4 regions of the Citrobacter sp. ANG330 genome follow, and region 1 is predicted to be linked to each of the others. Evidence: predicted binding sites of a transcription regulator. Region 1 holds the regulator's gene; each other region holds the start of a gene.

Region 1 (7,725 bases):
AGAGGGGAAAAATATCCCGCTCGACGCGGCGGTCATTGTCTCAGCCCCCTTTGTGCTGGAAGCCTGCAGCTACCATATGGATAAAGGCTTTTCCCGCGTGTATCAGCGCTATCTACTCAATCTGCTTAAAGGCAACGCATCGCGCAAACTGGCAGCTTATCCCGGCTCGTTGCCGGTGAGTCTGGCGCAGTTGAAATCCCTGCGTCGTATCCGCGAGTTTGACGATCTGATCACCGCCAAAATTCACGGCTTTGCTGACGCTATCGACTACTATCGTCAATGTAGCGCCATGCCCTTGCTCAGTGACATCGCGATTCCGACGTTGATCATCCACGCAAAAGACGACCCGTTCATGGATCATCATGTGATCCCTAAAGCGGAAGATTTACCGCCGCAGGTGGAATATCAGTTAACCGAACATGGCGGTCACGTCGGGTTCATCGGCGGCACGTTGCGTCGACCAGAAATGTGGCTGGAGTCGCGCATTCCTGACTGGCTGACACCCTATCTGGAGGCATAACTATGCAAATCCCCTGGCAGGACCTTTCCCCCGAGACGCTGGACAATCTGATCGAAAGCTTTGTGTTGCGCGAAGGTACCGATTATGGTGAACATGAACGTACCCTTGAGCAAAAAGTCGCCGACGTGAAACGCCAGTTACAGTGTGGAGAAGCGGTCCTGGTGTGGTCTGAGTTGCACGAAACCGTCAACATCATGCCGCGCAAATCATTTCGCGAGTAACCCGCACGCTATCGGCCGACTATAATAAAAAATCAATTTATTGATGGAGTTAACATGTCTGCCAAACATCCGGTGATCGCGGTAACAGGATCCAGCGGCGCGGGGACCACCACCACCAGCCTCGCGTTCCGTAAAATTTTTGCGCAGCTCAACCTGCGTGCAGCCGAGGTGGAAGGCGACAGTTTTCATCGTTATACCCGTCCGGAGATGGATATGGCGATTCGCAAAGCGCGCGATGCCGGGCGCCATATCAGCTATTTTGGCCCCGAAGCCAATGACTTCGGCCTGCTGGAACAGACGTTTATTGAGTACGGCCAGACCGGGAAAGGCCAGTCACGCAAATATCTGCATACCTACGATGAAGCCGTCCCGTGGAACCAGGTGCCGGGGACGTTTACCCCGTGGCAAGCACTGCCCGAACCCACCGATGTGCTGTTCTATGAAGGCCTGCACGGCGGCGTCGTCACGCCCCAGCATGAGGTCGCAAGACATGTTGATCTCCTGGTCGGCGTGGTGCCCATCGTTAACCTGGAATGGATCCAGAAGCTTATCCGCGACACCAGTGAACGAGGCCATTCTCGTGAGGCGGTGATGGATTCGGTGGTCCGTTCGATGGACGACTATATCAACTACATCACGCCGCAGTTCTCCCGCACCCACATCAACTTCCAGCGCGTTCCTACCGTGGACACATCCAACCCCTTCGCAGCCAGGAGCATTCCATCACTGGATGAGAGCTTTGTGGTGATTCATTTCCGCAATCTGGAAGGGATCGATTTCCCCTGGCTGCTGGCGATGCTGCAGGGCTCATTCATTTCTCACATCAATACGTTGGTGGTTCCTGGCGGGAAAATGGGTCTGGCAATGGAACTGATCATGCTGCCGCTGGTACAGCGACTGATGGAAGGCAAGAAGATCGAATAAACGGTGGGGAGTGCCCGATGGCGCTGCGCTTACCGGGCCTACGACAGGAGTAGGCCTGATAAGCGCAGCGCCATCAGGCAATGATCATCAGGCAGCAATCACTTCGTACGAATGGGTAATGTTAACCGCTTTTCCCAGCATCAACGCCACAGAGCAATACTTCTCTGCCGACAGATCGACCGCCCGCGCAACGGCGGCATCCTTCAGATCGTGGCCGGTGACAATAAAGTGCAGGTTGATGTGAGTGAACAGGCGTGGCGCCTCTTCCCGACGTTCTGAAGTCAATTTCACTTCGCAGTTCGTCACATCCTGACGGCCTTTTTGCAGGATAGAAACCACGTCAATGGCGCTGCAACCGCCAGCCGCCATCAACACCATTTCCATCGGGCTCGGTGCTTTATCACCAGAGTTACCGTCCATCAGAATCTGATGCCCGGAAGCGGACTCACCCAGGAAGGTTAACCCCTCAACCCATTTAACACGCGCTTGCATATTTTTTAACTCCAGTGCGTTAATTTTCCTGACAGATTACGCGTACATAACAATTCTCGCAACGGAAGGCGACCTGCGTCATGCTGAAGCGAGACACCAGGAGACACACGGCTAAAGCTATGCTAAAACAGTCAGGATGCTACAGTAATACATTGACGTACTGCATGTATGCAGAGGACTTCACATTAAAGGCTGCAGTTCGTTTTTGACAGTCTCTTCCCAGGACGCGGGAAGCACATTTTTGCAACCCCAGAGACAGCGGATTTTTTGGCTCTGGAGACAGCTTATAACAGAGGATAATCGCGCATGGTGCTTGGCAAACCGCAAACAGACCCGACACTCGAATGGTTCTTGTCTCATTGCCATATTCATAAGTACCCGTCCAAGAGCACGCTGATTCACCAGGGTGAAAAAGCGGAAACGTTGTACTACATCGTTAAGGGCTCAGTGGCAGTGTTGATTAAAGATGAGGAAGGGAAAGAAATGATCCTTTCTTATCTGAATCAGGGTGATTTCATTGGCGAACTGGGCCTGTTTGAAGAAGGCCAGGAACGTAGCGCATGGGTTCGGGCGAAAACAGCGTGTGAAGTGGCTGAAATTTCCTACAAGAAATTCCGCCAGTTGATCCAGGTGAACCCGGATATTCTGATGCGCCTGTCTTCTCAAATGGCTCGCCGCCTGCAAGTCACTTCAGAGAAAGTCGGTAACCTGGCCTTCCTCGATGTGACCGGTCGTATCGCCCAGACGCTGCTGAATCTGGCGAAACAGCCTGATGCAATGACTCACCCGGACGGCATGCAGATCAAAATCACTCGCCAGGAGATTGGCCAGATCGTTGGCTGTTCTCGCGAAACCGTTGGTCGTATCCTGAAGATGCTGGAAGATCAGAACCTGATCTCCGCTCACGGTAAAACGATCGTCGTTTACGGCACTCGTTAATCTCATCGGAAATGGCGCGCTACCCGGTAGTGCGTCATTTTTGTTTTGCCAATGTGGCGCAGACTGATTTATCACCCAGAAATCAACTATGCACTACGTCAAACGCTGGTGCTCTGTTTGCCCGTGGCCGTCGGCCTGATCATCGGGCAGTTGCATCTGGGTTTGCTCTTCTCTCTCGTTCCCGCCTGCTGCAACATTGCCGGGCTTGATACACCGCACAAACGCTTTTTCAAACGCCTGGTGATTGGCGCGTCGCTGTTTGCCGGATGCAGCCTGATTATGCAGCTGCTACTGGCGCAGGCGATCCCGTTGCCGCTGATCCTGACCGGACTCACATTGATTCTCGGCGTCACCGCGGAACTGAGTTCACTGCATGCCCGCCTGCTGCCCGCCTCGCTGATTGCCGCTATTTTTACGCTGAGCCTGGCAGGAAATATGCCGGTCTGGGAACCGTTGCTGATCTACGCGCTGGGCACGCTGTGGTATGGCTTATTTAACTGGTTCTGGTTCTGGCTGTGGCGCGAGCAACCGCTGCGCGAGTCGCTAAGCCTACTGTACCGGGAACTGGCGGATTACTGCGAAGCCAAATACAGTATGCTGACTCAGCACACCGATCCGGAAAAAACGCTACCGCCGCTGCTGGTCCGCCAGCAAAAAGCCGTCGACCTCATCACCCAGTGTTATCAGCAGATGCATATGCTGTCGGCGCATCACAACAATGACTACAAACGAATGCTGCGCGCCTTTCAGGAAGCGCTGGATTTACAGGAACATATCTCAGTGAGTCTGCACCAGCCGGAAGAGGTGCAAAAGCTGGTCGAACGCAGCCACGCTGAGCAGGTGATTCGCTGGACGGCGCAAACCGTCGCCGCGCGGTTGCGGGTACTGGCGGATGACATTCTGTATCACCGACTGCCGACCCGTTTCTCTATGCAAAAGCAGATTGGCGCGCTGGAAAAAATTGCTCATCAGCATCCGGATAACCCCGTCGGGCAGTTCTGTTACTGGCACTTCAGCCGTATCGCCCGGGTGCTGCGCACTCAACGACCACTTTACGCCCGCGATCTGATGGCTGACAAACAGCGCCGTCTTCCGTTGCTTCCTGCGTTGAAAAACTACCTTTCCCTGAAATCACCAGCGCTACGCAACGCCGGGCGTATCAGCGTCATGCTCAGCATCGCCAGTCTGATGGGAACCGCGTTACACCTGCCGAAACCGTACTGGATCCTGATGACCGTGCTGTTTGTCACGCAGAACGGTTATGGCGCCACCCGCGTGCGTATTCTGCACCGTTCGGCGGGTACGCTGGTGGGGCTGATTATTGCAGGCGTGACGCTGCACTTTCATATTCCTGAAGGATATACGCTGGCCCTGATGCTGGTGATCACCCTGGTCAGCTATCTGACTATCCGTAAAAACTACGGCTGGGCGACGGTGGGATTTACCGTCACGGCGGTATATACCCTGCAGCTACTGACGCTGGACGGCGAGCAGTTTATTATCCCCCGGTTTGTCGACACGGTGATAGGCTGCCTGATTGCATTTGGCGGCACCGTCTGGCTATGGCCACAATGGCAGAGCGGGCTACTGCGTAAAAACGCCCACGATGCGCTGGAGGCCGATCAGGAAGCTATTCGTCTGATTCTGAGCGACGATCCGCAGGCTACACCGCTGGCTTATCAGCGTATGCGAGTCAACCAGGCGCACAACACACTGTTTAACTCACTGAATCAGGCGATGCAGGAGCCGGGCTTCAACACGCACTATCTGGCGGATATGAAGCTGTGGGTGACGCACAGTCAGTTTATTGTTGAACACATTAACGCCATGACGACATTGGCGCGTGAACATACGATGCTGACGCCGGAACTGGCGCAGCGATATCTGCAATCGTGCGAAATTGCCATCCAACGCTGTCAGCAACGACTGGAGTACGACGGGCCGGGCAGTTCCGGAGATGTAAATATTCTGGAGGCGCCCGAAGCGCTCACCCACGGGCCCTTAAGCACGCTTGAACAGCATCTGCAACGCGTGCTGGGGCACCTGAACACGATGCACACTATCTCGTCTGTCGCATGGCGTCAGCGGCCGCACCATGGGATCTGGCTCAGCCGCCGGTTACGGGATATGCGGGGTTAACATGGATTGCCGGATACGCGCGTTATCGATGAAGGCAGGATAAGCGCAGCGCCATCAGGCAAATCGTTAACCAACAACCCTGGCAACAGCCTGTGCAAAACGCTGCATCCCTTCGTCGATATCCGCTTCTTCCACCACCAGCGACGGGGCAAAGCGCATCACATCCGGGCCCGCATTCAATACCATCACGCCGGCATCGGCTGCCGCATAGAGGAAATCGCGCGCGCGCCCTTTGTATTGCGGCAGCAACTCCGCCCCGATCAACAGGCCCATACCGCGAATATCGCTAAACACATGGAATTGTTCGTTAATCTGCTGTAGATGCTGGACAAATTTTTGGCGCTTTGCATTCACGCCTCCCAGAACCTCTGGCGTGTTGATGATGTCGAACGCGGCTTCCGCCACCGCGCAGGCCAGCGGATTACCGCCGTAGGTTGAACCATGAGAACCGACATGAAATGCCGAGGCGATCTCTTGCGTCGTCAATACCGCGCTCACCGGGAAGCCGCCGCCCAGTGCTTTCGCACTGGTGAGGATATCCGGCGTCACGCCGTAGTGCATATAGGCAAACAGCTCACCCGTACGTCCCATGCCGCTTTGCACTTCATCAAACACCAGCAGTGCCTGATGCTCGTCGCAGAGCTCGCGCAACCCTTGCAGGAACTCTGGCGTGGCGGCCAGAACGCCGCCTTCTCCCTGTACCGGCTCAACCACCACCGCGCAGGTGTGATCGTCCATCACCGCTTTCACCGCATGGAGATCGTTAAACGGTACATGGATGATATCGGCCGGTTTCGGCCCAAAGCCATCGGAATATTTCGGCTGACCGCCCACTGTGACGGTAAACAACGAGCGTCCGTGAAACGCATTATGAAAGGCAATAATTTTGGTTTTGAAGGGGCTATGGCGTACACAGGCATAGTGACGCGCCAGCTTGAACGCCGTTTCGTTGGCTTCTGTCCCGGAGTTCATAAACAGCACACGCTCAGCAAACGTCGCGTCGATAATCTTACGACCCAGACGCAGCGCGGGTTCGTTGGTGAAGACATTACTGGTATGCCAGAGCGTTTCACCCTGAGTTTTCAGCGCCGCCACCAGCGCAGGATGGCAGTGTCCCAGCGCGGTCACCGCAATCCCGCCCGCGAAATCAACATAGTCTTTGCCCTGCTGATCCCAGACCCGACTGCCCTGACCTTTCACCGGAATAAACTCCGCCGGTGCATAAATCGGCAGAATAACTTCATCAAAAGTTGCGCGGGTTACTGCCGTTTGTTCAGTTGCCATCTCATGCCCATCCAGTTATGCAAAAATGAATGTGAAAATATAATCACAAAATATGCATAAAAAATCACTAGATAGCAACCACAAATCACCGGTTGAGGAAATTTGCCAGCAGTTGATGTCCCTGTTCGCTGAGAATACTTTCCGGGTGGAACTGCACCCCTTCCAGATCCCACGCTTTATGGCGAATCCCCATAATTTCCTGTGTTTCGCTCCAGGCGGTCACTTCAAAGCAATCAGGAAGCGTAGTGGATTCGATAACCAAAGAATGATAACGGGTGACGGTAAGCGGGTTTGCTAATCCCTGGAAAACGCCCTTCCCGGTATGACGGATGGGCGAGGTTTTTCCGTGCATCACTTTTGCGGCGCGTACGATCGTTGCGCCAAAAGCCTGCGCCATCGCCTGATGCCCCAGACAAACACCCAGTATCGGCATATGTCCGGCATAGTGGCGAATGACATCCAGCGAAATTCCGGCGTCATCCGGGGTGCAGGGGCCGGGCGAGATGACGATTTTTTGCGGCTGTAGCGCATCGATCTGCGACAGCGTCAACTCATCATTGCGCTTAACCTGCACATCAGCGCCCAGCTCACAAAAATACTGGTAGAGGTTCCAGGTGAAAGAATCGTAGTTGTCGATAAGCAGGATCATGGCGGCTCCGGTCGAGGAAAACCGCGCTATTCTACTCAGTTTCCTCGGCTTCGCTTACCCCTTTACGAAATATCGCCTGCAATGCGCTAAGGTCACCCATCGCCCCTTCCTGATTCGCCTGGTTCCACTCCTTTGCCGCGATGTCTCCCCAGTGCAGCAGATAACCGGCATGGATAGCCAGTTGTTCGAAGAAAATCCGCTGCGCCATGCCGCTGCCGAGACGAAACGGATGCAGCACGTTGATCTCACAGTAATAATGCGCAAGGCGATTGATGAATTTCTCTTTCGGTAATCCCATCAGGTAGTTTTCTTCTTCCAGATCCTGCATCAGGGCATTGCCCTCTTTTTCGATGTAAGCGAAATGGCAGAAGCGGGTATCCCCCTGATAGATGTCGACTTCACGCAGATGACCCGCCCAGTCAAAAACGTCCTGATAAAGCTGACGATGAATCGCGCACAGATGGGGCAAGCCGCGCTTCGCCGGGCCGAGTTCGATGGTCGCCGCACGTAGCGCAGTCAGCTCATAAGCGGCCTGCGCCAGACGCTCAACCTGGTGG
Region 2 (7,725 bases), on a different contig from region 1:
CGCCGTCCGGAGAGTAGAACAGATCCGCAGAGAACAGGTTGCCAACGCGCGCGTCCACGCCCAGCGCTTTCGCCGCGTCAACCGCGTCACGTACCATGCCGAAATCTGCAATCGCAGCGAAATCATGGTCTTTGAAACGAATGCGGTTCACTTTGGAATCGGTGCAGGCGCCCATACCAATTACCACGTCACGCAGTTTTACGTCCGGACGCACAGCACCACAGGAGCCGACGCGAATGATTTTTTTCACGCCGAAATCGGTGATCAGCTCTTTGGTGTAGATGGAGCAGGACGGGATCCCCATACCGTGACCCATCACGGAGATCTTACGGCCTTTGTAAGTCCCGGTGAAACCCAACATGCCGCGAACGTTGTTTACTTCGCGCACATCTTCAAGAAAAGTTTCAGCAATGTGCTTTGCACGCAGCGGGTCGCCCGGCATCAATACGACGTCAGCGAAATCACCCATTTCTGCATTAATGTGAGGAGTTGCCATCTTCAGTTCCTTTTGCATTGTTGTTTTTGCCGGGTGGCGGCGGTGCTTTACCCGGCCTACAAACGGTGTGTCGTAGGCCGGATAAGGGTAGCGTCATCCGGCAATTGCATTACAGCATGTTTTTACCGTATTCCATCGGCGACGTGCCAAAATACGACGCGAGAGTCTGACCAATATCCGCAAAGGTTTCGCGGTGGCCTAACGATCCTGGTTTCACTTTAGGCCCGTACACCAGCACCGGAATGTGTTCACGGGTGTGATCCGTACCGGTCCAGCTCGGGTCGCAGCCGTGGTCAGCGGTCAGGATCAGAATGTCATCCTCGCCCACCAGTTCCATCAGCTCCGGCAGACGGCGGTCGAACAGTTCCAGACCAGCCGCATAACCGGCGATATCACGACGGTGCCCCCATGAAGAGTCGAAATCCACGAAGTTGGTGAAGACAATCGTCTTATCGCCGGCTTCTTTCATCTCTTTAATGGTGGCGTCAAACAGCGCGTCCAGCCCCGTGGCTTTCACTTTTTTGGTGATGCCGCAGTTGGCGTAGATGTCCGCGATTTTACCCACGGACACCACATGGCCGCCCTTCTCATCGACCAGTTTCTGCAACACGGTCGGCGCTGGCGGTTCAACAGCCAGATCGTGACGGTTGCCGGTACGCTGGAAGTTACCCGCTTTATCGCCAATAAACGGACGCGCGATAACGCGGCCGATGTTGTAACCCCCTTCGGTCAGCTCTTCACGGGCGATCTCGCACAGCTCGTAGAGTTTATCCAGACCAAACGTCTCTTCGTGGCAGGCAATCTGGAATACGGAGTCAGCGGAGGTATAGAAAATCGGTTTACCGGTTTTCATGTGCTCTTCACCCAACTGATCCAGAATCACCGTACCGGAAGAGTGGCAGTTACCGAGGTAACCCGGCAGGTTTGCGCGTTTCACCAGCTTATCCAGCAGTTCCTGCGGGAAGCTGTTTTCGTGGTCGCTGAAATAGCCCCAGTCGAACAGAACCGGCACACCGGCGATTTCCCAGTGACCCGACGGCGTATCTTTACCGGAAGAGAGCTCATGCGCCCAGGCCCAGGCGCCAATCACTTGTGCGTTAGCGTCCATACCGGCTGCGATTTTGCCGGTGGAGCCTTCGTGCGCTTTCACCAGCCCCAGACGGGTGAGGTTTGGCAGATTCAGTGGGCCTTTACGACCATTGTCAGCTTCGCCTTTGGCACAGGCTTCAGCGATGTGCCCCATGGTGTCGGAACCGACGTCGCCAAAGCGATCTGCGTCTTCCGTTGCACCAATACCAAAGGAGTCCAGCACCATAATAAATGCACGTTTCATCTTGTTCTCCATTCATCTGCGCTGCAAAAAAGCGATCAGATCAGTATATAGCTATTCGGTGATTCGACGATAGACCGTTGGTGTGCTTTCAGGCGCTTTATCGTCAAGGATAATTGCCGCTTTGACAGCTTTCGCCGCCTCCTGCCAACTGGCTTCATCTTTCGCGTGGATTACCGCCAGCGGCTGCTTGCCGTCTACGCTGTCACCAAGACGCGCCATATCGGTAAAGCCGACGCTGTAATCAATGGTATCCGACGCCTGGCGACGACCGCCGCCCATCGACACCACCGCCATGCCCAGCGCACGGGTATCCATCGCGCTGACGAACCCTTCGCTATCAGCATAAACCGCTTTACTGAGCATTGCCGTCGGCAGGTATTTCGCGTAGTTCTCTACAAAGTCGGTCGGACCTTTCTGGGCGGCAACCATACGTCCAAAGACCTCAGCCGCTTTACCGTTATCCAGTACCGCCTGCAGTTTTGCACGCGCGTCAGCGTCGTCTTTCGCCAGGTTGCCGGAGATCAGCATTTCAACACACAGCGCCATCGTTACGTCGAACAGACGTGGGTTGCGGTATTCGCCGGTCAGGAACTGCACCGCTTCGCGCACTTCCACGGCGTTACCGGCGCTTGACGCCAGCACCTGATTCATATCAGTCAACAGTGCGGTGGTGCGTACGCCAGCACCGTTCGCCACGCCCACAATGGCTTCCGCCAGCGCTTCAGAAAGCTCATAGGTTGGCATAAACGCGCCGCTGCCGACTTTCACGTCCATAACCAGCGCATCCAGCCCTTCCGCCAGTTTTTTCGCCAGAATGGAGCCAGTGATAAGCGGAATGGAATCCACCGTCGCGGTGATGTCGCGGGTGGCATAAAAACGTTTGTCCGCCGGTGCGAGCGAGCTGGTTTGCCCGATGATCGCCACACCCACGTCCTTAATGATTTCACGGAAACGGTTGTCGTCCGGGAAGATATCGAACCCCGGAATTGCTTCAAGCTTATCGAGCGTACCACCGGTATGCCCCAGTCCGCGTCCCGAGATCATCGGGATGTAGCCGCCACAGGCAGCGACCATTGGGCCAAGCATCAGCGACGTCACATCGCCCACGCCGCCAGTGGAGTGTTTATCGACGATAGGGCCGTTCAGATTCAGACTTTTCCAGTCCAGTACGGTTCCTGAATCCCGCATTGCCATGGTCAGCGAAACGCGTTCTGGCATCGTCATATCGTGGAAGAAAATGGTCATCGCCAGGGCGGCGATTTGCCCTTCAGAGACAGTGTTGTCACGAATTCCGTTGATAAAGAAACGAATTTCTTCATCGCTCAGCGCATGACCATCACGTTTTTTACGAATAATTTCTTGTGCGAGAAACACGGTAACCCCCTGAGGGAAAAGGAAGAAGGTCAGTCGCAGGCCGGATAAGCTGCGCGCCATCCGGCGCTACAGGAAAAATGCCGGATGGCGGCAAAAACCTTATCCGGCCTACAGGTTAATCAAAAGTCATTAGTAGCTGCTTGCGCTCTTACCGTCGCCGTGCCCCAGCGCCTTCAGCAGGCTTGCCAGCAGGCTGGATGCCCCAAAACGGTAATGACGAGAATCCGCCCAGTCCGCGCCGAACAGTTCGTCAGCGATAGCGAGGAACTGCTGAGCATCTTCGGCGGTACGCACGCCGCCCGCCGGTTTGAAGCCCACGGTTTTCGATACGCCCATGTCACGAATCACTTCCATCATGATGCGCGCGCTTTCCGGCGTGGCGTTCACCGGTACTTTACCGGTTGAGGTTTTAATGAAATCCGCCCCGGCTTTGATAGAGATTTCAGAAGCTTTACGAATAAGCTGCTCTTCTTTCAGTTCGCCGGTTTCGATGATCACTTTCAGCAGCACGTTTGCCGCCGCGCACGCGTCTTTACAGGCTTTCACCAGGTCGAAACCGACCTGTTCGTTACCGGCCATCAGCGCACGGTACGGGAAGACCACGTCCACTTCGTCCGCCCCGTAGGCAATTGCCGCACGGGTTTCCGCCAGCGCGATCTCAATATCGTCGTTACCGTGCGGGAAGTTGGTCACCGTTGCAATACGGATGTCCGGTGTGCCCTGCTCTTTCAGCGTTTTACGCGCAATCGGGATAAAACGAGGATAGATGCAGACTGCTGCGGTGTTGCCAACCGGGGTTTTCGCCTGATGACACAGCGCGATCACTTTTTCATTGGTGTCGTCGTCATTCAGGGTGGTCAGGTCCATCAGTTTCAGTGCGCGCAGGCTGCTTGCAGTTAAATCGCTCATAACATTCTCCAACGGCATCGCCGTATTAAATTCTCACCTTGCGAGTCTGTTAGTATTCTAACATCGACTCACCATTACACTTCGATATACATCACAGTTAATGAAAACTACGTACAAATTTGCATTACTGTAATGAGATTAACTTCAAATAATCGCCCTTTTCTGCCGATTTCTTCTCCACTCAGGCGCATCAGGATCAAAGTGCCAACAGCGCATCTTTCTACAATGGCATCATGATTTTCGGCCGATAAAGGAATCCCGATGCCTACGCCCCATGAAACCGCGCTGCAACAACGTTGCCAGCAAATCGTCACCAGCTCACTCCTCAGTCCGGAGCAGAAACGCCATTTTCTGGCGCTGGAAGCAGAAAACAACCTGCCTTACCCTGCGCTACCCGCCGGGGCGCGCCAGGCGCTGGACGACGGGGTTATCTGCGATATGTTCGAAGGTCACGCGCCGTATAAACCGCGCTACGTGCTTCCTGATTACGCGCGTTTTCTGGCTAACGGTTCAGCCTGGCTGGAACTGGAAGGGGCAAAAGATCTGGATGACGCGCTGTCCCTGTTGACTATCCTGTACCATCACGTGCCTTCCGTCACATCGATGCCGGTTTACCTGGGGCAACTGGATACGCTGCTGCAACCATATGTGAAAATTCTAACACAAGAAGCGATCGATATTCGAATAAAACGTTTCTGGCGTTATCTCGACAGAACGCTGCCTGACGCTTTTATGCATGCCAACATTGGCCCCGCCGATACTCCCATCACCCGGGCTATTTTACGTGCCGATGCAGAATTAAAGCAGGTTGCGCCTAACCTAACCTTTATTTATGACCCGGAAATCACGCCCGACGATCTGCTACTGGACGTGGCGAAAAACATTTGTGAATGCAGCAAGCCGCATATTTCTAACGGCCCTGTAAATGATAAAATTTTCACAAAAGGTCGCTATGGCATCGTCAGTTGTTACAACTCTCTGCCGCTCGCCGGCGGCGGCAGCACGCTGGTTCGCCTCAATCTGAAAGCTATTGCCGAGCGCAGCACCTCTGTCTATGACTTCTTTAACCGCACCCTGCCGTACTACTGCCAGCAGCAAATCGCCATCATCGATGCGCGATGTGAGTTCCTCTATGAGAAATCACATTTCTTTGAGAATAGCTTCCTGGTGCAGGAAGGTCTGATCGATCCACAGCGTTTTGTGCCAATGTTCGGTATGTATGGTCTGGCGGAAGCCGTCAATCTGCTGTGTGAAAAGGCCGGAATGAATGCACGCTACGGTAAAGAGGAGACGGCAAACGATCTGGGGTATCGCATCAGCGCCCAGTTGGCTGATTTTGTTGAAAACACCCCAGTGAAATACGGCTGGAAAAACCGCGCCATGCTACACGCCCAGTCGGGAATCAGTTCGGATACCGGCACCACCCCAGGCGCACGTTTGCCCTATGGCGATGAACCGGATCCGATCACCCATCTGCAAGCCGTCGCCCCCCATCACGCCTATTATCAGTCTGGAATCAGTGACATTCTGACGCTCGATGAAACCATCAAGCGTAACCCGCAGGCGCTGGTGCAACTCTGTCTGGGCGCGTTCAAAGCGGGAATGCGCGAGTTTACCGCTAACGTCAGCGGTAACGATCTGGTCCGCGTCACGGGATACATGGTGCGCCTGTCGGATCTGGAAAAATATCGTGCTGAAGGCTCACGAACCAATACCACCTGGCTGGGTGAAGAGGCCGCGCGAAATACGCATATTCTGGAACGTCAACCTCGTGTCGTCAGTCATGAACAGCAGATGCGCTTTCGTTAGTCAGGTTATTCCTTTCTCCTGCGTGGACGGGCCGGGCAGTCGTCTGGCCCTGTTTCTGCAAGGGTGCAATCTGCGCTGTAAGAATTGCCACAACCCGTGGACGATGGGACGCTGCAATCACTGTGGCGAATGCGTCCCGCAGTGCCCGCATCAGGCGTTGAGTTTCAGTGCAGGGAAAGTTATCTGGCAGGCTGACGTATGCGAGCAGTGCGATACCTGTTTGCAGATGTGCTCGCAGCAGGCAACGCCGATGTCGCAAACAATGAGCGTGGAAGAGGTGTTGCGTCAGCTCCGCAAAGCCTCGCTGTTTATTGAAGGAATCACCGTCAGCGGCGGCGAAGCCACCACGCAGTTGCCTTTCATTGTGGACTTATTTACGGCTATTAAGGCCGATGCGCAGCTTCAGTCGCTCACCTGCCTGGTCGATAGTAATGGCCTGTTGAGCGAAACCGGCTGGGAAAAGTTGCTGCCGGTTTGCGATGGTGTGATGCTTGATCTCAAAGCCTGGGACAGTACGTGCCATATAGCGCTCACCGGACGGGATAATGAGCAAATCAAACGCAGTATTACGCTGCTGTCACAGCGGGGAAAACTGACGGAACTGAGGTTGCTGGTGATCCCCGGGCAGGTGGATTATCTGCAACACATTGATGCGCTGGCGACGTTCATCAGGCAACTGGGCGATGTTCCGGTGCGACTGAACGCCTTTCACGCCCACGGCGCTTACGGCGAAGCAAGAAGCTGGCCTGGCGCGACGCCGGAGGATGTGGCGCAACTGGCCAATGCGTTACAAGAACGCGGTGTGAATCGTCTTATTTTCCCGGCGTTATACCTTTAGCCGCCCAGATTGAACAGCGTCGTCGAATTCCGGTACAGCGCGTCAGCAATCCGCTCCGCGGGTTCCGGGCGTAATTCGCATAACGCTTCGAACACTCTTGCCGCCTGCTCCGGGCGGTTTGGCTGCCCCTGAAAACCATTGAGCGGCATATCCGGCGCGTCTGTCTCCAGCAGCAATGCCTCCAGCGGCAGTTGCGCTATCACATCGCGGGTTTTGCGGGCGCGCGGGTAGGTGATCGTGCCACCGACGCCGATTTTGTATCCCAGTTGTACAAAGCGTTCGGCCTGTTGCAGGCTGCCAGCAAATCCATGAACCACGCCGGTACGCGGCAAATCATGACGTTTAAGATGCATCGCCAGCTTGTCGTGTGTGCGCCGGGAATGGAGAATCACCGGGAGCTCGAACCGTTTTGCCAGCGTCAATTGCGCTTGCAGAAACCGCTCCTGCTTAGCAAATTGCGGATCGTCGCGATACAGATCCAGGCCTACTTCACCAATAGCGACCACCTTTGCCGGACGCTGTTCCAGCGCCTGTCGCAGCCGTTCGAGATGATCTTCCGTATGCTGTTCAATCACAATTGGATGTAAACCGAGCGCGGCATAGAGAGGCGAAAAGCGTTCCGCCAACGCCAGCACGCGGGCAAAGTTTGCCGCTTCCGTTGCCGGAATCACGATTTTCTCCACGCCTGCCGCGCCTGCCTGTTGCAGACTGTCTGCTTCCTCCCCGATAAAAGGTGGAAAATCAAAGTGACAGTGGGTGTCGATAAAGCGAAAACTCACGCCAGATCCTCATTACTGAATGTCGTATCGTTAGCCTGCGGTGCATCACTTACCGCCGCCACATGGACATCGTTGGCGACCGGTGCCGGAGGAACCACCACCGGCGTCGGGGTGACGATCTGTGGCAGGTGTCGCAGTAACGGCGGTTCCGCCGCCAGCAGTTTTCCCACGGTCGCCAGGAAGTAAC
Region 3 (7,725 bases), on a different contig from region 1:
AGAATCCAAACAGGCTGCAGAACACCATGATATAGGTCAGAACGAGGTTGCGGTTTTTCAGGAGATCGCTGAATTTGCCTTTTTTCACCGGCTGACCGTCGGTATCTACGGTACGTTTCTTTTCTTTCACAAACAGCCAGATCGCAATCCCCACCAGTACCGAAGGAACTGCCATCGCGTAGAACGGCATCCGCCATGAATGGCCCTGATCGTATACCAGCCAGCTTGATGTCATCAGCCCGAGCGCAATACCAAAGGCCATACCGCTATTGATAATTGCACTGCCCAGCGAGCGGTATTTTTTAGGGATTTGCTCAGAAGAAAGCCCATACTGAGGCCCGTAATAGGTCCCTTCTCCCGCGCCCGTTACCACGCGGGCAAACAGCAGCGTGTACCAGCTTTTTGCCCAACCGGTAACCGCCGTGAATACGCCAAAGAGAATAAACCCTGGCACCAGCACTTTTTTCTTACCGATTTTGTCACCCAGTATTCCGGCCGGAACCTGTAGTAATGCATAAGAAAAATAAAACACAGAATTAAGAATACCTAATTGCGTTCCACTTAAGCCAAACTCTTTCTCCAGCTCGCCCATTACCGGGTTCAATACCGTCCGGTCGGCATACATAAAAATCCATCCCAACCAGAACAGGAAAATGGTCACCCACCAGGCCGGTATTCCTTTTTTCTTCGTGACCTCAGTCACTTCACATGATTCAGACATAAGCAATCTCCCGGTAATATTTACCGTTGAACACCTCAGGTTATCTGACGATTGATGAGGCTTGATGTTTTAACTCTGCTCACCATATCGGGCCACGACGCCATTTCGTTTGAGCAAAGTCACACAAAATCCATTGTTATAAATTCCTGGGAACTGACCGCAGCATTATTAAAAAAACTCTAACAATCATTTTTTAAATAATTTAAACAAAGCAATTAAAAATAATCCGAATTAACGCGTTATTTTTATCAGTCAATAAGCTGTCGAAGAAGTCACATTATAAATAGCCAGGAACGTTATTTTGACCACGAGATATTTTGCACATTGAGGTCATAATGAAAAAGAAACTGGTCATTGCGCTGGGTGGAAATGCTTTATTGCAGCGCGGAGAAATACTGAGCGCGGAAAACCAACAGCGCAGCATTCAGGTTTTTGCGCAACGGGTGGCGACGCTGGCCCGCGATTATCAACTGGTGATTGTTCACGGAAACGGGCCTCAGGTCGGGTTGCTGGCGTTGCAGAACGCGGCCTACACGGAATCTCCCGCCTGGCCGCTGGATATTCTGGTGGCTGAGAGCCAGGGTATGATCGGTGCCGCTATCGCCCAGGCGCTGACGCAAAACGTGGGCAACTCCTCTGTCACCACGCTGATGACGCGGGTCGAAGTAGACCCACAGGATGAAGCGTTTGCCGCTCCGGGTAAGTACATTGGCCCTGTCTATCAACCGGATCAACAAGCTGAACTGGAGCAACGCTATGGCTGGACGATGAAGGCGGATGGGCAGTACATTCGTCGGGTCGTTCCCTCACCGATGCCGCAAAACATTCTCGACAGCGATGCCATCAGGATACTGGTGGAAGCGGGACACACGGTGATTTGCTGTGGCGGCGGCGGCGTTCCGGTGGTGGCACAGGGCGAAGGATACCAGGGAACCGAAGCGGTGATCGATAAAGATCTGACAGCCGCGGTGTTGGCGAATGCCATCAACGCCGATCATCTGCTGATCCTGACCGATGCCGATGCCGTCTATGAACACTGGGGGACGCCGCAGGCGCGTGCGTTACGCCATGTGACAACCGAAGAGTTGGCGCCTTTTGCGGCACCGGATGGCGCAATGGGACCAAAAGCGGCAGCAGTGATCCAGTTTGTTAAGCAAACCGGGCGTTCGGCGTTTATTGGCGCGCTGAAAGATGCACCGCAGATACTCACGGGTGAGAAAGGCACCTGCGTGTCGCAATAACGCCTTATTGCCGGATAAAATGTGTCTCAACAAGTAAAAAAAATGGCTTCCCGAAGGAAGCCATTTTTACAATCAGCAGGCTATATTACAGAACGTCGATCGCGTTCAGTTCTTTGAAAGCCTGTTCCAGACGCGTGATCATAGAAGTCTGGCCAGCACGCAGCCATACGCGCGGATCGTAGTATTTCTTGTTCGGCTGATCTTCGCCTTTCGGGTTGCCCAGCTGACCCTGCAGATACGCTTCGTTATCTTTGTAGTACTTCAGAACACCTTCCCAGGTCGCCCATTGGGTATCGGTATCGATGTTCATTTTGATGACGCCGTAGCTCACAGAGTCTTTGATTTCCTGAGCAGTAGAACCGGAACCGCCGTGGAAGACGAAGTTCAGGCTGTTGTGCGGCAGGTTATGTTTCTTAGAAACATAGTCCTGAGAGTCACGCAGGATGGTCGGGGTCAGAACCACGTTACCCGGCTTGTAAACGCCGTGTACGTTACCGAAAGAAGCCGCGATAGTGAAACGCGGGCTGATTTTGCTCAGCTCGGTGTAGGCATAATCCACGTCTTCCGGCTGGGTATACAGGGCAGAAGCATCCATGTGGCTGTTGTCCACGCCATCTTCTTCACCACCGGTGCAACCCAGTTCGATTTCCAGAGTCATGCCCATTTTGGACATGCGCGCCAGGTATTTGGAGCAGATTTCGATGTTCTCTTCCAGAGACTCTTCAGAAAGGTCGATCATGTGAGAAGAGAACAGCGGTTTACCGGTCGCCGCGAAGTGTTTTTCACCCGCGTCCAACAGACCGTCGATCCACGGCAGCAGTTTCTTCGCGCAGTGGTCAGTGTGCAGGATAACCGGAACACCGTAATGCTCAGCCATCTGATGTACGTGATGCGCACCAGAGATTGCGCCCAGGATTGCCGCACCCTGAGGAACATCAGTTTTCACGCCTTTACCCGCGATAAACGCAGCGCCACCGTTGGAGAACTGAACGATAACCGGCGCTTTCACTTTTGCAGCGGTTTCCAGAACGGCGTTGATAGAGTCGGTACCGACGCAGTTAACTGCTGGCAGAGCGAAGTTGTTTTCTTTTGCTACCTGGAAAACTTTCTGTACGTCATCACCGGTGATAACGCCAGGTTTTACGAAATCAAAAATTTTAGACATGTTACGAGTCCTGTATCTTCGGCCTTGGAAAGGGGTGCGTGCCACTATAGCGCGCTGAAAATTGGGCAGGTTTCCCTGCCCATGAATGTCTTACTTCTTAGCGCGCTCTTCGAGCATCGCTACTGCAGGCAGAACTTTACCTTCCACGAATTCGAGGAATGCACCGCCGCCAGTGGAGATGTAGGAGATTTTGTCAGCAATACCGAACAGGTCGATCGCCGCCAGCGTGTCACCGCCGCCTGCGATAGAGAACGCGTCGCTGTCAGCAATCGCGTTAGCCACGATCTCAGTCCCTTTACGGAAGTTCGGGAATTCAAACACGCCAACCGGGCCGTTCCACAGAATGGTTTTCGCATTCTTCAGGATTTCAGCCAGCTGCTGTGCAGAAGCGTCACCGATATCCAGAATCTGCTCGTCTTCTTTCACGTCGTTGACGGATTTCAGCGTAGCGGCAGCGCTTTCAGAGAACTCGGTCGCGACGCGAACGTCAGTCGGAACCGGGATATCGCACGTGGTCAGCAGACGTTTGGCTTCGTCAACCAGATCGGCTTCGTACAGGGATTTACCGACATTGTGGCCCTGAGCGGCAACGAAGGTGTTCGCGATGCCGCCGCCAACAATCAGCTGATCGGCGATTTTGGACAGGGAATCCAGAACGGTCAGTTTGGTAGAAACTTTAGAACCGCCAACGATAGCGACCATCGGGCGAGCTGGCTCTTTCAGCGCTTTACCCAGCGCATCCAGTTCAGCGGCCAGCAGCGGACCGGCACACGCGACGTCAGCGAATTTGCCGATACCGTGAGTGGAAGCCTGCGCGCGGTGAGCCGTACCAAACGCGTCCATTACGAACACGTCGCACAGCGCAGCGTATTTTTTGGACAGCGCTTCGTCGTCTTTCTTCTCGCCTTTGTTAAAGCGAACGTTTTCCAGAACCACCAGTTCACCCGCAGCGACTTCAACGCCGTCGAGGTAATCTTTCACCAGGCGAACCGGGTTAGACAGTTTGTCTTTCAGGTAATTAACAACCGGCAGCAGAGAGAATTCTTCGTTGTACTCGCCTTCGGTAGGACGACCCAGGTGAGAAGTCACCATCACTTTAGCACCTTGTTTCAGGGCCAGTTCGATGGTTGGCAGAGACGCACGGATACGCGCATCGCTGGTCACTTTCCCTTCTTTAACTGGTACGTTCAGATCCGCACGGATAAAAACACGTTTACCAGCAAGATCCAAATCGGTCATCTTGATTACAGACATGGTGAATCCTCTCGTTGATTCTTGATAAAGTTTTGCAGACGCCCTTGCGCCCTACCTGAAACCTTTTGCAGCCATCGCTAACGTGGTGTCGAGCATTCTGTTCGCGAAGCCCCATTCATTGTCACACCAGACCAGGGTCTTAATCAGGTGCGCACCACTGACTCGCGTTTGAGTGCCATCGACGATGGCGCTGTGCGGGTCGTGATTAAAATCTACTGAGACCAACGGTAATTCCGTATAGTCAACTATATCATGAAATGCACCTTGTGCCGCTTTTTGCAGCAACTGGTTGACTTCATTCGCTTTTACCGGCTTCATCACCGTGACGCTCAGGTCGATTGCCGTGACGTTTATCGTGGGTACACGCACCGCAATGGCTTCAAAACGATCGTTAAACTGCGGGAAAATACGCGTGATGCCCGCCGCCAGTTTGGTATCGACCGGAATGATCGACTGACTCGCCGCACGTGTACGGCGCAGGTCAGGGTGATACGCATCAATGACCTGCTGATCGTGCATCGCGGAGTGAATTGTCGTCACCGTACCGGACTCTATGCCATAGGCATCATCCAATAATTTGATAATGGGAATGATACAATTCGTGGTGCAGGACGCATTGGAAACGATGCGGTGTTCCGCGCGCAGTTGGTCCTGATTGACGCCAAATACCACAGTGGCGTCGAGATCGTTGCTGCCAGGATGTGAAAAGAGCACTTTCTTTGCTCCCGCGGCGAGATGCGCTTCGCCGTGTTCGCGATTACCGTAAACCCCTGTGCAATCCAGCACGATATCAATGCCCAGTTCGCGCCAGGGCAGCGCGTCAAGCGCGGGCTCATGCAGAATGCGGATCGCGTCGTCGCCGACATAAAGTTGTTCGCGCTCCTGGCGAACATCCCATGCAAAACGCCCATGGCTGGTGTCATATTTCAACAAATGCGCCATGCCCGAAGCATCCGCCAGTTCATTGATTGCCACCACGGTGATTTCCGCCCGACGTCCAGATTCATATAAAGCACGAACCACATTACGTCCGATGCGACCGAAGCCATTAATCGCTACGCGTACGGTCATAGATCTCCTGCAAGGCTATCCCGATTCAGATGTGGCTGACAGAGTAATCCAGCGCATCGTTCAGGGAAACCTTACCTGTCGCAAACTGCGACTGATTGATTATTTGTCGAACATTTAATCGACTGAAACGCTTCAGCTAGAATAAGCGAAACGGGGAATAAAAGGAATGATTGTCCAGACGATTAAGCCAGCTATATGACCTGCATCACATTTTACCCGCTACGGACGGGGGTAATTATTCCAGTAAGCCGTAATAATCATCACGTCTTAGCTGGAATAATTTATCGTCAGGCGAGACGGTATTCCCCACTGAGGTTCATCTCCAGTAGCAGGCTGGCAGGGCGACTTTCGCGCAGCACTCGCTCAACATTAGGCCCGTCTGTGCGTTCGTAAAACGCCCCGGCATCGGCTGGTGATAATCCACCGGCCCGTTTGCGCTCCACCAGTCGGGCTCGCAGGGCCTGGGCTGGCGCACGGATAAAGAGGGAAAAATCGCAGAACGCCGCCAGCGCCCGCCATCTCTCGTCATCCCGCAGCAGCCAGTTTCCTTCCACAATGACAATCGGCGCGTTTACGACAATCGCGTCTTCGACCGGATCGTGTTTTTGCCGATCGTACTGCGGCCAGGTCCCTTCGCCGTCCCGTATCTGGCGCAGATTCTGCGCAAGCTTATCAACGTCAAAGGTCTCTGGTGCCCCTTTATATGCACGCAGATTGTGGGCGTCCAGCCAGTCATTGTAGTGATGAAAACCATCCATCGGCAGCGTCTGGATCGTCGGCAAAAAGGGATCCTGACGAGAAAGCCATTCCCAGAACGTGGTGAGTGTGGATTTTCCGGTCCCGGGCGGCGCACTCAGAAACACAACGGTGCGCCGTCTGGTGTTCGCGGAATGGATGTTTGCCAGTCGCTGTAATAACGGCTTATGAACGTTCTCTATCTCATCATCATGATAATGGGCTTCAACCCGCAACCCGTTGACCATCAGTCCGATTTTCACGGTGTTAATTCCTTCAAAATTGACGTCACCGCCAGCGCCATTGCCGTCTTGACCATTGCGGAAAAACGAACCTCCGACCACGCCGCAAAATCGGCAAACTTCATCGACTCCAGCGCGCTATATAAGGTCGTGTTTCGGGTGATACTGTTGACGTTGCTGATAAAATCCCAGGTGATGTCATCAGCAAATCCTGGGATTTCATCCCGTTCGCTGACGTACTGATAAAACTGCGAAAAATGCGTAATGTCGGCATAAAGCCATTTGTCCATTTTTCCCAGCGCATAAATCAGGCGTAGCGCAACGTCAATATCATCAAGCGGCCCACTCTGGGCAAGTAACGGCTTCACTGCATATTCCACAATCTCTTCATCGTTATCGACAAACAGCGACGGCAGAAAGCGCTTTATGCCCTGCAGCAAAATAGTATGTGCCGTCGTCATAAACGAAAGTAAATTGTTCTGAGCATCCAGTTGCTCAAGCACATCGTCTTCTGTCAGCGTCGTCATTCGTATCCCGATAAATCACCATGAATGCAGAGAGTCTATTATATTACACGTTCGGTCCGCCCCGCCGATCAGTAAAGTTTGCGTGCGTACCCCCTTTGCAACCTGTTGGATCCCATTCACCAGATCGCCTCTGGTCACCCCGGTCGCGCTAAAAAGGACGTCATCTCCTGCCACCAGTTCGTCGAGTGTATAAACCCGATTAACCTCGACACCCATTTCAGCACACCGCTGGCGCTCCTGAGCAGCAATCAGCCGATGCTCTGCGGTATCGCCTTTTGCTTCACAAAAATCGACAAGCTCGGCTTGCATATCGCCCCCCAATGCTTTCACCGCGCAGGCAGAAATCACGCCTTCCGGCGCACCGCCCGTGGTATACATCAGGTCATAGAGGTTATCCTGCAAACAGGCCAGCACGCTGGCGGCCACATCGCCATCGGGCAGGGCGTAGACTTTCACCCCCAACTGTGTGGCTGCGGCAATCTCCGGTTGAAGTCGCGGTTTATCCAGTGTGACCATGCGCAGTTGCTCCAGCGGTTTGCCCAGCGCTTGTGCCACCTGACGCAGATTATCTGCCAATGGCAGGGCAAGATTAATCCCCCCTTTCGCCTGCCGGTTAACGACCAGTTTTTTCATGTACATATCCGGGGCGTGAAGCAAACTTCCCCGCGGCGCAAACGCCATCACTGCCAGCGCATTGCTCTGCCCCATCGCAACCATCCGGGTACCTTCAATGGGATCGACGGCGATATCCACCTCCGGTCCGCCGCCA
Region 4 (7,725 bases), on a different contig from region 1:
TCCACTTCTGACGGCCCGTTTTCTCCCTTAAGGTCAAATTTGTCATACAGCTTCCATACTAGTTGTATAGCAACTTAATCGCTTAACGCAATAAAAACTAAAGCGATCAAACCGTATGACATTCAAAACATTCATCCCCTACCGTCCGTCTTGTGGAGACTGAAAATGAGTCAGGACATCAACAACACTGCAGCGGCAAGCAAACCCCGCCGCATCATAAAAAATCTGCGCTGGTATGTGCTGGTACTTTTTTTACTTGGCGTCACCGTTAACTACATCACCCGAAATTCATTAGGCATTCTGGCACCGGAACTGAAAGAGAGTCTGGGCATCACCACTGAACAATATTCGTGGATCGTCGGTGCATTTCAGATCGCCTACACCATTTTCCAGCCGCTGTGTGGATGGCTGATCGATGTGATTGGTCTGAAGATTGGCTTTATGGTTTGCGCCGGTATCTGGGCGCTGATGTGTATTTTTCATGCCGGTGCCGGAAGCTGGCTGCATCTTGCGATTCTGCGCTTTTTCATGGGTGCTTCAGAAGCGGCTGCCACCCCGGCCAACGCAAAAACGATCGGTGAATGGTTCCCGAAATCAGAACGTCCCGTCGCTGCCGGTTGGGCTGGCGTGGGTTTCTCGATTGGCGCGATGCTCGCGCCGCCTATCATCTACTTCGCGCACGCTTCGTTTGGCTGGCAGGGTGCGTTTATGTTTACCGGCGTGCTGGCGCTGGTGTGGGTCGTCCTGTGGTGGGCGTTCTACCACAACCCTGAACAGCACCCAAATCTGAGTAAAGATGAACTGGCATTTATCAAACAGGATAACGAACCGCCTGCGGTCAAACTGCCCTTCCTCACCGCGCTGAAAACCGTGTCGAAAAATAAGCGTTTCTACGGCATCGCTATTCCAGCCTTTATGGCGGAACCGGCCTGGGCGGTACTGAGCTTCTGGGTGCCGCTGTATCTCGCTAAAGAACACGGCATGGATCTGAAGCAGATTGCGATGTTTGCCTGGCTGCCGTTCCTGGCTGCCGATCTCGGCAGTGTAGCAAGCGGTTATCTGACGCGTCTGTATGCCCGCTGGTTCGGCTGCTCCCGCGTCAACTCAGTGGTGGCAAGCTCTGTGACCGGCGCCTTTCTGATGATCTCGTTGGGGATCGTTGCCATTACCCGCGACCCGTATATCACCATTGTGCTGATCTCCATTGGCGGCTTCGGACATCAGATAATCTCCTGCATGCTGAGCGCGCTCGTTGTGGAGTCGTTCGATAAAGGCCAGATGGCTACTGTCAACGGTATGCGCGGTTCGGCGGCGTGGATCGCCAGCTTCCTGTTCTCCCTTTTGATTGGTGTTACGGCCGACAAAATCGGCTTTAACCCCCTCTTCATCGCCATGGGCTTCTTTGACCTGATTGGCGCTGTTTTCCTGGTGGCATTTATTGCTGAACGTCGCGCCAAGCGCGCCTGATAGTGGATGTATTGCATATGAAAACCCTGAAAAACTGGACCCTTGATAAACAATCGGCCACGCACCTTGAACTGGTGGTGGATAAACAGCACCGTCTGTGTCTTTACGTACTGGAAGAAAATCTCTTCCGCGTGCTGATCAAGCGCAAAGATGAACTGGCGCTGGACCGAACCTGGAGCATCGCACCTGAAAAAGACGTACCGTGGGAAGGCCGACACCGCGACGACATCAGCGGTTTTAGCTGCCCGCACTGGACGCTTTCGCAACAGAACGACACGCTCACCGTGGCAACTGAACAACTGCGCGTCACCGTCCATCAACCGCTGTGGCTGGAGTGGGAATATCGTAACGATGCCGGCGCCTGGCAGTCGCTGGTGAACGATCGCGCCACCAGCGCCTACCTTCTCAACGCCCACGGTGACGGTGTCGCGCATTACCTGAATCGCCGTAAAGATGAACGTTTCTACGGCCTGGGCGAGAAAGCGGGTGATTTACAGCGCAACGGTAAACGCTATGAGATGCGCAATCTGGATGCGATGGGCTACAACGCAGTAAGCACCGACCCGCTGTACAAGCACATCCCGTTCACTATCACCCGCCGCGACGACGTGAGCTACGGTCTGTTTTACGACAACCTGAGCAGCTGCTGGCTGGATTTGGGTAACGAAATCGACAACTACCACACCGCCTATCGTCGCTGGCAGGCGGAAGCGGGCGATATTGATTACTACCTGTTTACCGGCAAACGGGTACTGGACGTCACTAAAGCCTTTGTGCGCCTGACCGGGAAAACGCTGTTCGGGCCGAAGTGGAGCCTGGGCTACAGCGGTTCCACGATGCACTATACCGACGCGCCAGACGCACAAAACCAGTTGATGAACTTTATCCGACTGTGTGAAGAACACGCGATTCCGTGCGACTCGTTCCAGCTCTCGTCGGGGTATACCTCGATTAACGGTAAGCGCTATGTCTTCAACTGGAACTACGACAAAGTCCCACAACCTAAAATGATGAGCCAGGCATTCCACGATGCCGGGCTAAAGCTTGCAGCCAACATCAAGCCCTGTCTGTTGCAGGATCACCCTCGTTATAACGAAGTCGCGGAAAACGGCCTGTTTATTCGTGATTCAGAAACCGATACGCCAGAACGTTCCAGCTTCTGGGATGACGAAGGATCGCACCTCGACTTTACTAACCCGCAGGCCATTCAGTGGTGGCAAAACGGTGTGACGACGCAACTGCTGGAGATGGGCATTGATTCCACCTGGAACGATAACAACGAGTTCGAAGTGTGGGACGGTGAAGCGCGCTGTTACGGCTTTGGCAAGGAAATTGCCATCAAACACATTCGCCCGGTCATGCCGTTGCTGATGATGCGCGCCTCGCTTGAAGCGCAACAGCGTTTTGCCCCGAATAAGCGTCCGTATCTGATCTCTCGTTCGGGTTGCGCGGGAATGCAGCGTTACGTTCAGACATGGAGTGGCGATAACCGCACCCACTGGGACACGCTGCGCTATAACACCCGCATGGGGCTGGGGATGAGTCTTTCCGGGCTGTTCAACGTGGGGCACGATGTCGGCGGATTCTCCGGCGATAAACCCGATGCCGAACTGTTCGTACGTTGGGTACAGAATGGCGTGATGCATCCACGTTTTACCATTCACTCATGGAACGATGACCATACGGTGAACGAGCCGTGGATGTATCCGGGCGTAACGCCAGCCATTCGCAGTGCGATAGCGTTGCGCTATCGACTACTGCCCTACCTCTACACCCTGCTCTGGCAGGCGCATGCCGATGACGAACCGATGCTACGCCCGACGTTCCTCGATCATGAGCATGACCCGCAGACCTTCGAAGAATGCGATGACTTCCTGTTGGGCCGCGACATACTGGTCGCAAGCGTAGTAGAAGCGGGTCAGCGCAAGCGCCGCGTCTGGCTGCCGGATAACGAAACCGGCTGGTACGATTTTTACACCCATGCATGGTTCACTGGCGGTCAGTCGATCGTCCTCGACGCACCGCTGGAAAAACTGCCGCTGCTGGTACGCGCCGGGGCGGCTCTGCCGCTCAGCGAGCGCATTACCCATGTGAGTGCCGAAAAAGACGATACCCGTGAACTGATGCTCTACCCGGTCAACGGTGTCGGAACAACCTCTGGTCTGCTGTTTGAAGATGATGGTGAAAGCTGGGGCTACCAGAACGGCAATGCGCTGTGGGTGGAATGGGAAATGGTGTGCGACGGCGCAACCATCAATCTGAAGGTGGACGCCCGCGGCAATTATCGTCCGGCATGGAAAGCGCTGAAGGTGTCGTTACCGGCAGGAGAAAGACGCAGGCTGTTGGTGAATGGTGTCGAAGGGAGTGAGTGGGTGCTCTAAACAATGCCGGGTGGCGGCGTCGCCTTACCCGGCCTACAACGTTGCTGTAGGCCCGGTAAGCGTAGCGCCACCGGGCTTTTTTTAGTTCTCGATACCTTTACTGCGCAGATAGTCTTCGTAGTTGCCGCTGAAGTCCACTACGCGCTCTGGGGTGATTTCCAGCACGCGGGTCGCCAGCGAGCTCACAAATTCACGGTCGTGAGAAACGAAAATCAGGGTTCCCTGATACATCTCCAGCGCCATGTTAAGCGATTCGATGGATTCCATATCGAGGTGGTTAGTCGGTTCGTCCATGACCAGAATGTTTGGCTTCTGCATCATCAACTTACCGAACAGCATACGACCCTTTTCACCACCCGACAGTACCTTCGCCGGCTTTTTGATGTCGTCCTGGCTGAACAGCAGACGACCGAGGATGCTGCGCACCGCCTGTTCGTCATCGCCTTCCTGCTTCCACTGGCTCATCCAGTCGAAAACCGTCAGATCGTTTTCGAATTCATATTCGTGATCCTGCGCGTAGTAGCCAATGCGCGCATTCTCAGACCATTTCACGGTTCCGCTGTCGGCGTCCAGATCGCCCACCAGCGTTTTCAGCAGCGTCGATTTACCCACGCCGTTGGTCCCCAGTACCGCCAGTTTTTCACCGACTTCCAGCAGCAGATTCACGCCTTTAAACAGCGGACCGTTATCAAAACCTTTGCTGAGCGCTTCCACTTCCAGCGCGTTACGGAACAGTTTCTTATCCTGTTCGAAGCGAATGAACGGGTTCTGACGGCTGGAGGCCTTCACTTCGTCGAGCTTAATTTTATCAATCTGACGGGCGCGAGACGTCGCCTGGCGAGATTTAGAGGCGTTGGCGCTAAAACGGCTGACGAAGGATTGCAGGTCTGCAATCTGTGCTTTTTTCTTGGCGTTATCCGCCAGCAGACGTTCGCGCGCCTGGGTCGCGGCGGTCATGTATTCATCGTAGTTACCCGGATAAATCCGCAGTTCGCCGTAGTCGAGATCCGCCATGTGCGTACACACCATGTTCAGGAAGTGACGGTCGTGCGAAATGATAATCATGGTGCTGTCACGTTCGTTCAGCACCTGCTCCAGCCAGCGAATGGTGTCAATATCCAGGTTGTTGGTCGGTTCGTCGAGCAGCAGAATATCCGGATTGGAAAACAGCGCCTGCGCCAGAAGGACACGCAGTTTCCAGCCGGGAGCAACTTCACTCATCGGACCGTAGTGTTGTTCCACCGGAATACCGACGCCAAGCAGCAGTTCACCGGCGCGCGCTTCAGCAGAGTAACCGTCCATCTCGCCGTATTTCACTTCCAGATCGGCCACTTTGTAACCGTCTTCTTCGCTCATCTCCGGCAGCGCGTAAATGCGATCGCGCTCCTGCTTCACTTCCCACAGTTCACCGTGGCCCATAATGACCGTGTCGAGCACGGTAAATTCTTCAAAGGCGAACTGATCCTGGCGCAGTTTACCGATACGCTCATTGGGATCGAGGGAGACGTTCCCCAGCGTCGGTTCGAGGTCGCCGCCGAGAATTTTCATAAAGGTGGATTTACCGCTACCGTTAGCGCCAATCAGGCCGTAACGATTGCCGCCGCCAAATTTGACGGAAATGTTTTCGAACAGCGGCTTACTGCCGAACTGCATGGTGACGTTGCTGGAAACTAACACGGACGTATCCTAAAGAATATGTGACAAACCGCGTATTATGCCACAAGTCTGAAAGAAGATCGCGCCCTGTAGCGAACGACTACACTGGGGGGACAGGAAAAAAATGTGATTTCGTACACATCTGAATTCCCTGTGAACAGGAATGCACATATAATGCGCTCCCAACACTACAGAATTCTCAACCCAACAGCCTGCCAGGCAATGAATCTCGCATAACATGAATATGAAATTAACAACGTTTTTCGCGGCAGCACTCGCGGTCGTCGGCTTTTGCAGTACCGCATCTGCTGTCACTTATCCCCTGCCAACGGATGGTAGTCGCGTTATTGGTCAGAATCAGGTCATCACCATCCCGGAAGGTAACACGCAGCCGCTGGAGTATTTTGCTGCAGAATACCAGATGGGGCTTTCCAACATGCTGGAAGCCAACCCGGGCGTGGATACCTTCCTGCCGAAAGGCGGCACCGTGCTGAACATTCCGCAGCAGTTGATTCTGCCGGACACAGTGCACGAAGGCATTGTGATTAACAGCGCCGAAATGCGTCTGTATTACTACCCGAAAGGCACCAATACGGTGATCGTCCTGCCGATCGGTATCGGTCAGTTAGGTAAAGACACGCCAATCAACTGGACCACCAAAGTTGAGCGTAAGAAAGCCGGACCGACCTGGACGCCAACCGCCAAAATGCACGCTGAATATCGTGCCGCAGGTGAACCGTTGCCGGCTGTCGTTCCCGCCGGTCCGGATAACCCGATGGGTCTGTACGCGCTGTACATTGGCCGCCTGTACGCCATTCATGGTACTAACGCCAACTTCGGTATCGGCCTGCGCGTAAGCCACGGCTGCGTGCGTCTGCGTAACGAAGACATCAAATTCCTGTTTCAGAATGTGCCTGTCGGGACGCGCGTACAGTTTATCGATGAGCCGGTAAAAGCGACCACTGAGCCTGATGGCAGCCGTTACATCGAAGTTCACAACCCACTGTCGACGACTGAAGCGCAGTTTGAAGGCGGCGAAATCGTACCGATTACGCTTTCGAAGAGCATTCAGAACATCACCAATCAGGCCGATGTTGATCAGAGTATTGTGGAACAAGCGATTCAGAACCGTTCAGGGATGCCGGTTCGTCTGAACTGATACAGATCTGGACAGTAAAAAGGGCGGATGATTTCTCCGCCCTTTTTATTGATTTTGTTCAGGATTATCTCAACAGCAACAGCCCATACCCCACCAACGCCGCCCATATCAGCATCGGCAGCGAGTAAAGATGAAAGCGCCACCAGATACGCCGATCATTCGCCATCCGTAAAGCAATCAGATTCGCCAGCGAGCCCGGCAACAGACCAAATCCACCCACATTCACTGCCCAGGCCAGCAGTACCGTAGGAGGGACATAGTTCAACAACAAAATGGTGCCAGGGACATTACTGATAACCTGCGACAGGCCAATCGCCGTCAGCCACAGGCCAGCCCCGGAAAGCGTGCCGACGTGATTGAACACTCCCTGAAGAACCGGCAACTGCGTGAGTAAATGGACATCAATAAACATCGCCATAAACACCAGCAGCAGCGTCCAGTCCACACTCAGCACCACACGACGCGCCAACAGCAGAAACCCTAGCGCCACCAGCGCCAGCCCCACCAGTTCTTGTTTGAGTTCCAGCGCCGTCAGAAAGACGATGTACAACCCGAGACATCCCCATACCAGTCGCGGCTGCCACTGCGGCGCAGGCGTGCCGGTGTGGTACGACAGTGGCTTATCCGGAAAACAAAACCAGCACATCACCAGCAGCGTCAACATCATCACAACGGCAAGCGGCGCCATCTGGCTGATAAATGCTAAAAATGAGAGGCCGGAACGCCCCCACAACAGAATATTTTGCGGGTTGCCGATCGGCGTCAGCAGTGAACCGGCATTGACGGCCAGTGCTTCAAAGATGATTAGTCGGTTAACCGGTATCGCGCACAACTTCTTCAGGGTGATGGTGAGTGGTACGACGATAAAGAGCGCGACGTCATTAGTCAGAAAGGTCGAGAGCAGCGCTGCCGCCAGGACCATGAACATCGCCAGACGGCGTTCAGTGGCAAACCGGCGGGTCATTTTGCGACCGAGCACATCAAAGTAGCCGCTCAGCTCAACGCCCTTGGTCAGCAGCATCAAACCACTCAGCGTGATAATGGTATGCCAGTCAATGGCAC

Evidence for each region. Region 1 encodes CRP, which controls carbon source genes, mostly activating them, when cyclic AMP is high. Its sites were predicted from a motif close to ATGTGANNNNNNTCACAT; they were not measured.
Region 2: a site for CRP is predicted at 4,245-4,262, ahead of deoC (deoxyribose-phosphate aldolase). Genes of this name have one in related genera too.
Region 3: a site for CRP is predicted at 5,646-5,663, ahead of epd (erythrose-4-phosphate dehydrogenase). Genes of this name have one in related genera too.
Region 4: a site for CRP is predicted at 5,629-5,646, ahead of ldtB (L,D-transpeptidase). Genes of this name have one in related genera too.

What each region holds. Positions count from the first base shown of each region.
Region 1 covers NZ_JASJUI010000010.1:136,316-144,040, reverse strand. Annotated here, with positions in the region: gene QNN88_RS19275 (hydrolase) at 1-520, shown strand, start outside; gene QNN88_RS19270 (YheU family protein) at 523-741, shown strand; gene QNN88_RS19265 (phosphoribulokinase) at 796-1,665, shown strand; gene QNN88_RS19260 (OsmC family protein) at 1,753-2,157, opposite strand; gene crp (cAMP-activated global transcriptional regulator CRP) at 2,464-3,096, shown strand; gene QNN88_RS19250 (YccS/YhfK family putative transporter) at 3,148-5,235, shown strand; gene argD (bifunctional acetylornithine/succinyldiaminopimelate transaminase) at 5,302-6,519, opposite strand; gene pabA (aminodeoxychorismate synthase component 2) at 6,605-7,168, opposite strand; gene QNN88_RS19235 (putative adenosine monophosphate-protein transferase Fic) at 7,200-7,725, opposite strand, start outside.
Region 2 covers NZ_JASJUI010000003.1:281,503-289,227, forward strand. Annotated here, with positions in the region: gene deoD (purine-nucleoside phosphorylase) at 1-496, opposite strand, end outside; gene deoB (phosphopentomutase) at 606-1,829, opposite strand; gene deoA (thymidine phosphorylase) at 1,881-3,203, opposite strand; gene deoC (deoxyribose-phosphate aldolase) at 3,333-4,112, opposite strand; gene QNN88_RS09655 (YjjI family glycine radical enzyme) at 4,374-5,921, shown strand; gene QNN88_RS09660 (YjjW family glycine radical enzyme activase) at 5,896-6,759, shown strand; gene QNN88_RS09665 (metal-dependent hydrolase) at 6,756-7,538, opposite strand; gene QNN88_RS09670 (patatin-like phospholipase family protein) at 7,535-7,725, opposite strand, start outside.
Region 3 covers NZ_JASJUI010000005.1:253,972-261,696, forward strand. Annotated here, with positions in the region: gene QNN88_RS13915 (MFS transporter) at 1-721, opposite strand, end outside; gene QNN88_RS13920 (carbamate kinase) at 1,057-1,962, shown strand; gene fbaA (class II fructose-bisphosphate aldolase) at 2,048-3,127, opposite strand; gene pgk (phosphoglycerate kinase) at 3,218-4,381, opposite strand; gene epd (erythrose-4-phosphate dehydrogenase) at 4,433-5,452, opposite strand; gene QNN88_RS13940 (nucleoside/nucleotide kinase family protein) at 5,740-6,450, opposite strand; gene QNN88_RS13945 (MltR family transcriptional regulator) at 6,447-6,956, opposite strand; gene glpX (class II fructose-bisphosphatase) at 6,972-7,725, opposite strand, start outside.
Region 4 covers NZ_JASJUI010000008.1:139,826-147,550, reverse strand. Annotated here, with positions in the region: gene QNN88_RS17475 (MFS transporter) at 166-1,467, shown strand; gene QNN88_RS17470 (TIM-barrel domain-containing protein) at 1,485-3,848, shown strand; gene QNN88_RS17465 (ABC-F family ATPase) at 3,930-5,525, opposite strand; gene ldtB (L,D-transpeptidase) at 5,743-6,663, shown strand; gene QNN88_RS17455 (anion transporter) at 6,728-7,725, opposite strand, start outside.